Regions from separate parts of the Streptomyces sp. DSM 40868 genome, predicted to be linked through region 4. Evidence: riboswitches for the same ligand, from Rfam matches in the RefSeq annotation. Region 4 holds a riboswitch; each other region holds the start of a gene.
The links. A riboswitch is a leader RNA that binds a small molecule or an ion and turns the genes downstream of it on or off. The one in region 4 is predicted to bind cobalamin.
Positions count from the first base shown of each region.

Region 1: linked by a shared signal. The riboswitch ahead of HB370_RS21050 (HoxN/HupN/NixA family nickel/cobalt transporter) and the one ahead of HB370_RS03995 (iron ABC transporter permease) in region 4 are both predicted to bind cobalamin.
Region 2: linked by a shared signal. The riboswitch ahead of HB370_RS26590 (ribonucleoside-diphosphate reductase subunit alpha) and the one ahead of HB370_RS03995 (iron ABC transporter permease) in region 4 are both predicted to bind cobalamin.
Region 3: linked by a shared signal. The riboswitch ahead of HB370_RS10470 (cobalamin biosynthesis protein) and the one ahead of HB370_RS03995 (iron ABC transporter permease) in region 4 are both predicted to bind cobalamin.

Region 1 is NZ_CP050504.1:4,615,982-4,618,174, forward strand. Features, by position in the region: gene HB370_RS21040 (glycoside hydrolase family 13 protein) at 1-508, opposite strand, end outside; gene HB370_RS21045 (metalloregulator ArsR/SmtB family transcription factor) at 588-938, opposite strand; cobalamin riboswitch at 1,017-1,201, shown strand; gene HB370_RS21050 (HoxN/HupN/NixA family nickel/cobalt transporter) at 1,230-2,193, shown strand, end outside.
Region 2 is NZ_CP050504.1:5,818,164-5,820,356, reverse strand. Features, by position in the region: gene HB370_RS26600 (sodium:solute symporter family protein) at 1-143, shown strand, start outside; gene HB370_RS26595 (GNAT family N-acetyltransferase) at 297-803, shown strand; cobalamin riboswitch at 821-981, shown strand; gene HB370_RS26590 (ribonucleoside-diphosphate reductase subunit alpha) at 1,103-2,193, shown strand, end outside.
Region 3 is NZ_CP050504.1:2,323,535-2,325,727, reverse strand. Features, by position in the region: gene HB370_RS10475 (cobyric acid synthase) at 1-255, opposite strand, end outside; gene HB370_RS10470 (cobalamin biosynthesis protein) at 252-1,196, opposite strand; cobalamin riboswitch at 1,294-1,437, opposite strand; gene HB370_RS10465 (hypothetical protein) at 1,597-1,818, opposite strand; gene HB370_RS10460 (inorganic phosphate transporter) at 1,852-2,193, opposite strand, start outside.
Region 4 is NZ_CP050504.1:884,423-886,615, forward strand. Features, by position in the region: gene HB370_RS03990 (ABC transporter ATP-binding protein) at 1-20, opposite strand, end outside; gene HB370_RS03995 (iron ABC transporter permease) at 23-1,045, opposite strand; cobalamin riboswitch at 1,186-1,321, opposite strand; gene HB370_RS04000 (FG-GAP-like repeat-containing protein) at 2,186-2,193, shown strand, end outside.

The DNA.
Region 1 (2,193 bases), 3.7 Mb from region 4:
CCCCGTCGGCCACCCGGTGCCAGGCGCTGCCGCCGAACACCGACTGCCAGTCGGTGGGCGGCAGTTCCCCGTGCGGGCCGCGCCCCGGCCGGAAGACGTACCGCTCGCGGGCGGCCGATCCGGGCCCGGCGCGCAGCGCCTCCTGGAACCAGCGGTGCAGATGGGAGGTGTGGTTGGGGACGATGTCCACGACGACCTTCAGGCCCAGCCGGTGCGCCTCGCCCACCAGGGCGTCGAAGTCGTCCAGGGTGCCCAGGCGTTCGTCGACACCGCGCGGGTCGATGACGTCGTAGCCGCCGTCGGCGAGTTCGGAGGGGTAGAAGGGGCTCAGCCACAGGGCGTCGACACCGAGCGCGGCGAGGTGCGACAGCCGCTGGGTCAGGCCCCTGAGGTCACCGAGGCCGTCACCGTCGGCGTCGGCGAAACTGCGTGGATAGACCTGGTAGATGACGGCCTGGCGCCACCAGTCGGGGTTCTTGGACGAGAGGTCCGGCGGGCGGTCTGCCATACGGGCTCCCCTGGGACGGACGAGAGTACGGAATCTGTATCTGTCCACATTGCCCGAAAGGGAACCTTTTCCGGGGCGCTCAGGCGGCGCAGTGCTCCAACAGGCCCCTCACGTCCTCGTCCACCACCCGATAGCGCACCACGCGCCCCTCTTTCTCCCCCGCCACGACCCCTGCCGCGCGCAGCAGCCGCAGGGCCTGGGAGACGGCCGGGTCGTTCATGCCCGTGGCGATCGCCAGGTCCGAGACGGCCAGCGGCCCGGTCCGGTGCAGGGCGAGCAGCAGCGCGAGCCGGTTGGCGTCGGCCAGCAGCGAGAATCGGTCGGACCAGGTGCGCAGACGCCCCGCGTCGCCGATCGCGGCGATCGCCTCGCACACCCGGTGACCGTCGATGGTGCGACGATCGGCACGGTCGGCAGGAACGAGATGCATGCCCCCATCCTGGCAGGCGGCGATGTGATCTTGAATACCTGCCCGACTGCGCAGCTATGCAGGAAACCGCGTGCCCCTCTACGGTGGGCGGGCCGTGGTGTTCGGGAAGCCGGTGTGAGACCGGAGCGGCCCTCGCCACTGTGATCGGGGAGTTCCCGTTCCGTCCGGCATCCGCCGGGCCACTGGCCGAAAGGCCGGGAAGGCAGGAACGGCGGACGTGTGACCCGTAAGCCAGGAGACCGGCCACGGCAGCTCACGAAGTGATCCACGAGGTGCTGGAGCGTGAACCCGATGGCTGATGCCGCTACTTTCCGCTGGCGACGCGAGGACACCGTCAAGACGGCGGGGCTGCTGGTGGTGATCCTCGCCCTGCATGTCGTCGCCTTCGGGATCCTCTGTCTGCTGGTCGCCCCGAGGCACTACCAGGTCGGCTCCCAGGTGTTCGGCGTGGGACTGGGGATCACCGCCTACACCCTCGGCATGCGCCACGCCTTCGACGCCGACCACATCGCGGCGATCGACAACACCACCCGCAAGCTGATGGCCGACGGCAAGCGGCCGGTGTCGGTGGGGTTCTGGTTCGCGCTCGGGCACTCCAGCGTGGTCGTGCTGCTGGCCCTGCTGATCGCGGGCGGCACCTCGCTGGCCGGGAAGGTGATGAACGAGGGCTCCACCACCCACCAGGTGCTCGGGGTGCTCGGCACGACGATCTCCGGGTCCTTCCTCTACCTCATCGCCGCCCTGAACCTGGTCGCCCTGGCGGGCATCCTGAAGGTCTTCCGGGCGATGCGCGCGGGCGGCTACGACGAGACGGAGCTGGAACGGCACCTGGACTCCCGGGGTTTCATGAACCGGCTGCTGGGGCGGCTGACGAAGTCCGTGTCCCGGCCGGGGCAGATGTACCCGCTGGGTTTCCTGTTCGGCCTCGGCTTCGACACGGCCACCGAGGTCACCCTGATGGTGATGGCCGGCTCGGGCGCGGCGGCCGGCCTGCCCTGGTACGCGATCCTGTGCCTGCCGCTGCTGTTCGCCGCCGGGATGAGCCTGTTCGACACCCTCGACGGCACGTTCATGAACTTCGCCTACCAGTGGGCGTTCGCCAACCCCGTCCGCAAGGTCTTCTACAACCTCGCCATCACCGGTCTGTCCATCGCCGTGGCCTTCTTCATCGGCACCATCGAGCTGGTCGGTGTGCTGCACGAGAAGTTCGACCTCAGCGACCCGGTGACCGGCTGGGTGGCCGGCCTGGACCTGG
Region 2 (2,193 bases), 4.9 Mb from region 4:
CCGTGGTCCTGACGGTCGTCCTGAAGGCCGTGAAGGCCCCCGAGGGCATCGACGAGACCAAGCCGGACGACTACACGGCGGACTCCGGCGACCCCGATGTCCAGGTGGAGCTTCCGCCGGCCACCGCGGGCAGCGCGCACTGACCCACGCGACATCCGCAGCGGGCCGCCGACAGCAGACGCGTCGGCGGCCCGCTGCCGTTGCCGGTCCGGGCGGGTGACGAGCGGTCCGCCGCGGCGGGGCGCCCCGCGGAAAACCCACGGCGCCTTGCCGTAGCCGTCCCGCACACTCGGCCCATGGACATCATCATCCGGCCCGCCGCCCCGTCCGAGTACGCCGCCCTCGGCGAGATCACCGCCCAGGCCTACCTCGGGGACGGCCTCCTGGACTTCGGCGAGAGCGACGAGTACCTGGGCGAGTTGAGGGACGTCGCGAAACGCGCGGCCGCCGCCGAGGTCCTCGTCGCGGTCGCGGACGACCGGCCGCTCGGCGGCGTCACCTTCGTCCCGTCCGGCGGCCCCATGGCGGACATCGCCCGTCCCGGCGAGGCGGAGATCCGCATGCTCGCGGTGGACCCCGCGGCCCGCGGCCGGGGCGTCGGCGAGGCGCTCGTCCGGGCCTGCGTCGAGCGCGCGAGGGCCACGGATGGCTGCACGGCCGTCGTCCTGTCCACCCAGCGCACCATGCACACCGCCCACCGCATCTACGAACGCCTGGGCTTCGTCCGCACACCCGAACGGGACTGGAATCCCGTGCCGGAGCTGGACGACATCACGCTGCTCACCTACGAGTTGACGCTCTGACACCACCCCGACACAACATCTGGGGGTGACACGGCAGCCCGACACAAGATGTATGCTCATGCTCGCTGTCGTCGCAGGGGAATCCGGTGCGAATCCGGAACTGTCCCGCAACGGTGTACTTGTGCGTATCCGCGTACGAGCGTCAGTCCGAGGACCTGCCGACAGTGCACCCGGCCAGCCGGCCGGTGTGCCCGACGTCCGGGCCTCGTGGAGTGGGCCGGTGGACGCGAGAGCCCCCGCGCGCTCGTGCTGCCCCCTGCCCTCCGCCAGGCCCCGTGCCGAGCGAGGGAGACCCCCACGTGACCATCGCGCCAGCCGACCCGGCTCCGGTCAGCGGATCCGAGACCGACGGTCCCGGTGCCGCGCTGCTGCGGACCCTGTCCGAGCTGACGGCCGATCTGCCCGACGCCGACCCCGGACGGGTCGCCGCCGCCGCGCTGCGCGGCCGGTCCGCGCGGGCCGACGAGGCGGAGCTGCGCGAGCTGGCCACGGAGGCCGCCGCCGGCCTGATCGCCGAGGACCCCGCCTACTCCAAGCTGGCCGCCCGGCTGCTGACCCTCGCGATCCGGGACGAGGCCGCCTCCCAGGGCGTGACCTCCTTCACCGGGTCGATCGAGGTCGGTCACCGCGAGGGCCTGGTCGCCGACCGCACCGCCGAGTTCGTGCGCACCCACGCCGAGCGGCTGGACGCGCTGGTGGACTCGGCCGTGGCCGACGGCGCCGACGACCGCTTCGGTTACTTCGGCCTGCGCACCCTGCACAGCCGCTACCTGCTGCGTCACCCGATCACCCGCAAGGTCATCGAGACGCCCCAGCACTTCATGCTGCGCGTGGCGAGCGGTCTGGCCGAGGACGACACGGTCCGCTCCGTGGACGAGGTCGCCTCGCTCTACGGCCTGATGAGCCGACTGGACTACCTGCCCTCCTCCCCCACCCTGTTCAACTCCGGCACCCGCCACCCCCAGATGTCGTCCTGCTACCTGCTGGACTCCCCGCTGGACGAGCTGGACTCGATCTACGGCCGCTACCACCAGGTCGCCCGGCTGTCGAAGCACGCCGGCGGCATCGGGCTGTCGTACTCCCGCATCCGCTCGCGAGGCTCGCTGATCCGGGGGACGAACGGGCACTCAAACGGGATCGTGCCGTTCCTGAAGACCCTGGACGCCTCGGTCGCCGCCGTGAACCAGGGCGGCCGTCGCAAGGGCGCCGCCGCCGTCTACCTGGAGACCTGGCACTCCGACATCGAGGAATTCCTCGAACTCCGGGACAACACCGGCGAGGACGCCCGCCGCACCCACAACCTCAACCTCGCGCACTGGATCCCCGACGAGTTCATGCGCCGCGTCAACGCCGACGCCCAGTGGTCCCTGTTCTCCCCCGCCGACGTCCC
Region 3 (2,193 bases), 1.4 Mb from region 4:
CTGCTCGCCGCCGGGCTTGAGCAGCACCGGGTTCATCAGCGCGGTCGGCTCGATCCGGCAGGCCTGGGCCTGCATGGCCTGGGCGCGGCCGATCTCCGCGCCCTCCCGGGTCACGAAGGAGTTCAGGGACATGTTCTGCGCCTTGAACGGCGCCACCTTGACGCCCTGGCGGACCAGCCACCGGCAGATCCCGGCCGTCACGACGCTCTTGCCGGCGTCCGAGGTGGTGCCGGCCACGAGGAGGCCACCGTTCACTTCCCACGTCCTTTCAGGAGTGCGCGCGCGGCGAGCGTGGTGCCGAGGGCGAGCAGGCCGACGCGGCGGGAGAGCCGTACCGCCCGGTCGATGTCGGTGACCCGGACCGGGCGTCCGGTGCCGCCGTTGAGCACGGGCCGGTGTTCGACCCGGCCGCCGTAGGAGAGGGTTCCGCCCAGCCGGACGCCGAGGGCGCCCGCGAAGGCGGCCTCCACGGGACCGGCGTTGGGGCTCGGGTGCTTGCGGGCGTCGGCCTTCCAGGCGCGCAGGGCGCCGCGCGGGTCGGGTCCGGCGACGGTGGCGAGTACGGCGGTGAGCCGGGCGCCCGGCCAGCCGGCGACGTCGTCGAGGCGGGCGGAGGCCCAGCCGTAGCGGCGGTGGCGGGGTGACTTGTGACCCACCATGGCGTCCAGGGTGTTGACGGCCCGGAACCCGAGCAGCCCCGGCACCCCGGCCACGGCTCCCCACACCAGGGCGCCCACCACGGCGTCGGAGGTGTTCTCGGCGACCGACTCGACCACGGCCCGGGCCATTCCGTCGGCGTCCAGCGCCTGCGGGTCGCGGCCGCACAGGTGGGGCAGCCGGGCGCGGGCGGCCTCGACGTCCCCCGCGGCCAGGGCGCGCCCGATCGCGTCGGCCTCGCGGGCGAGCGAGGTGCCGCCGACGACGGCCCAGGTGGCGGCGGCGGTCAGCGCGACGGAGGCGGTACGGGAGGGGCGTACGGCGCGTGCGGCCAGCGCCCCGAGCACGACGGCGCCACCGGCGCATACGGCGGTGTGCACGGCGCCCCAGCCGCGGTGGTCGTGCCACAGCGCGCCTTCCACGGCCGTGGCCGCGCGGCCGAACGCGGCGACCGGGTGCCCGCGGCGGGGATCGCCGAGGAGCAGATCACCGAGGACGCCGGCGGCGGCGCCGTACGCGTATGTGCGGTCGGCACCCATCGGCTCAGCCGGCCGTGGGCACAGGGGCGTTCCCGGTACGGGTCCTTCGGCAGCCGAGCATGGCGATTCATGTCCTCACTCAGGGTGTCCACGCCCTGGTTCGACGGATTCCGGCGGCGAGAGTTCCTGGCTCCCGGGGGGTTCTTCCCCGGTGACAGTGGCGGGACCGCGCCGGATTCGCACTGGCTTCCTCTGCTGCCGCCGTACATGGCCTGGGCAGTCCACCACGTGCCCGGAAGGGCCGTCAACTTGCCTTTGACCTGGGATGCCCGACTGTGCTGAGGCCCACATCGCCGGGGCGCCGGACGGGTCTTCGGGGCCGCCGCGAGCATGCGTCCGCCCCGCCGGGTCCGGCGGGTGGGCCGGTCGGCGGGGCGGAGGCGGGGATCGGGGTCTGCGGTCAGGCCACGATCAGGTAGATGCCGTAGGCCACGGCCGCCGCGCAGGCGGCGAAGCAGACGTAGGCGCCGGTGACGGCGAGCGCGGCGGAGCCGCCCTGGGCCGCGGCCCGCTCGCGGCGGGACAGGCCGTTGATGCCGAGGGTGAACAGGGCCACCAGGCACACCGTGAACACGACGCTGACGCCCAGAACGGAGCCGAGGGCCGCCCAGTCGATCTTCATGGGATTGCTTCCTTCAGTAACCGTGCGGGCGGGTCAGACCGTGGCGGCCGGCGGGGCGGCGGGGGCCGGTTCGGCGGCCGGGGCGGGGATCGTGGCCGTCAGATCGCCGGCCGTCAGATCGGCGGTCGTCAGATCGGCGGTGGCCAGGTCCGCGGAGATCGGCTTCCCGGCGGCCGGGACCGTCAGGCTGTCGGCGATCGGGCCGGCGGGCGGCGGGGTGACCGCGGCGATGGCGGCGGTGACGACACCGGCCGGCTCGCCGGTCTCCTCGACCACGTTGGTGTGGTCCACGACCTCGCGGCGGGAGATCTTCCAGATCGCGGCGCTCGCGGCGACCAGGAAGACGGCGACGGCGGCGGTGCCCCAGTCACCGAG
Region 4 (2,193 bases):
TCGTCGATGTCGAGTCGCATGCTCAGCGCCCCCCGAACGCGTAGCCGCCCCGCCGCATCAGCAGCAGGAACGCGGGCACGCCGACCACCGCGGTGATCACTCCGACCGGCAGCTCGGCCGGGGCGAGAACCAGCCGGGACAGCACGTCGGCCCACACCAGCAGTACGGCCCCGGCGAGCGGGGCGACGGCCAGCACGCGCCGGTGGTCGGCGCCGACCAGCATCCGTGCGACGTGCGGCACCATCAGCCCGACGAATCCGATGGCACCGCTGACCGCCACCACCGTCCCGGTCACGGCCGCGGTGACGACGAACAACTCCCGGCGCAGCCGGACCGGTCCCACGCCCAGGGCGGCCGCGGTCTCATCTCCCATGGCGAGCGCGTTGAGCGCCTCGGCCCGTCGGCGCAACCAGGCCCATCCGGCCGCCACGGTGACGGCGGCGAGCGGCACCTGGGCCCAGGTGGCGCCGCCCAGGCTGCCGAGCAGCCACATCATCGCCGACCTGGCCGCCTCGCCCCGGGCCGCGCCGAACACCATGACGGTGGTGACAGCCTGGAAACCGTACGCCAGTGCCGTGCCGGTCAGGATCAGCCGCAGCGGTGTCAGGCCCTGCGGGGAGCGGGCCACGGCGTACACGAGCGCCATGGCCGCGAGTGCCGACACGAAGGCCGACGCAGACAGCGCCCAGACCCCGAGCCCGGCGAACGCACCGAGGAGGATCACGGCGTTGGCGCCCACCGCCGCGCCCGAGGAGATGCCGAGGACGAACGGGTCGGCCAGCGCGTTGCGCACCAGAGCCTGCACGGCGACACCTACGGCCGCGAGACCCGCTCCGACCGTGGCGCCGATCAGCACCCGTGGCAGCCGGATCTCCCAGACGATCGTGTAGGCGGCCGCGTCGCTCGCGCGTACGGTGCCGCCGGTGAGCCCGGCCCACAGGAAGCTCGGCACCTCCGCCCAGCCGACCCCGGCGGCGCCCAGCGCCACACCGCCGACGAGCGACACCAGGAGCAACAGCAGCAGGGACAGACTGAGCGGCAGCACAGGGATGCGGCTGGGGGCCGTCCTTCGGCGCACGGGTGGGCCGTCCTTCACACGGGCCGCCTGCTGAACGTCGAGCAGGAGCAGCCCGCGCGGCCGTACCCGGCCGGGCGATCCTCTCTCGCAGTCCACGGCGAGCAGTCAACGGGTCGACACGCCCCCGCAGGCGATCGGGCTCGCACGGCACCCCTGGATCGCGGTGCCGTGCACACCGTTGCGGGTCAGCGCCGGACTCTCACCGGACTTCCCCCACGGAAGGCGAGGCAAGCCTAACAAACAGCCTCCGCCGCCTCTTTCGCGGAGCACCGCCCGGGCAACCGGAGCAGGAGGGGCAGGGGGCAGGGGGCAGGACAGCTGACGCCGATCGGGGCAGCGCTTGGTGAGGTGGCCGAGGTAGTCGTCGGCGGTGGTGCAGGACCGGCCCTGGGCGCTGCGTCGGTGCGGTCCGAGGTCTCCGTCGGCGTGGACGCGCACGGTGGTCGTGGCCGGGCGGGCCGCCGGCACGGCGGGCCTCCTGCTGCCGGCCGAGGGCCGGATCGACGACGATTTCGAGGGCGCTGACAGGGCTGCGTCGCGCTTCGATGAGGTCGAGCGACAACGCCAGACGTTCGACGATCATCCCGTCGTTGGCGTGGGGGTGCCGACACGCTCCAGCCACACGGATCCGACCGAGCACGCCCGCTGCGGCGATCGTGCGAGCGGCTCGGTCGGGTGCGTCCGGCCGTCGGGGGCGCGACGGCTGATCCGCCCGCGCCGGTCCGCCCCCGCGACGACTCCGGACAGCGCGGCCGCGCCGCGCGGCAAGGCGTCGAGCCCGGCGCCCGCGGTGACCGGTGTGTCAAAGTACGGGACGACCTTGAGGCTCTCGCCGGCCTCGGGATCGAGAGTGGTGAGCCGTCCGAGGAGCTCCTGCGTCTGCTCTTCCTCGCTCAGGCAGCCAGTCCACCGACGCCCTCTGCCCCGCCCACCGCTCCCTCCACCCGGCCGGATCAGGCTTTGAGCAGGCGCACCGAGCAGCCACGCGGCACCGGCTGCCTGCCCGGGAGCTTTGTTCACCCCCGTGAAGGGGCTGCCGAACAACGGCCGGACCGCTGAAGTCGGCATCGGAAGAACCGTGAACGGTACCCCGGAGGGAAGATCCGCATGCGCAT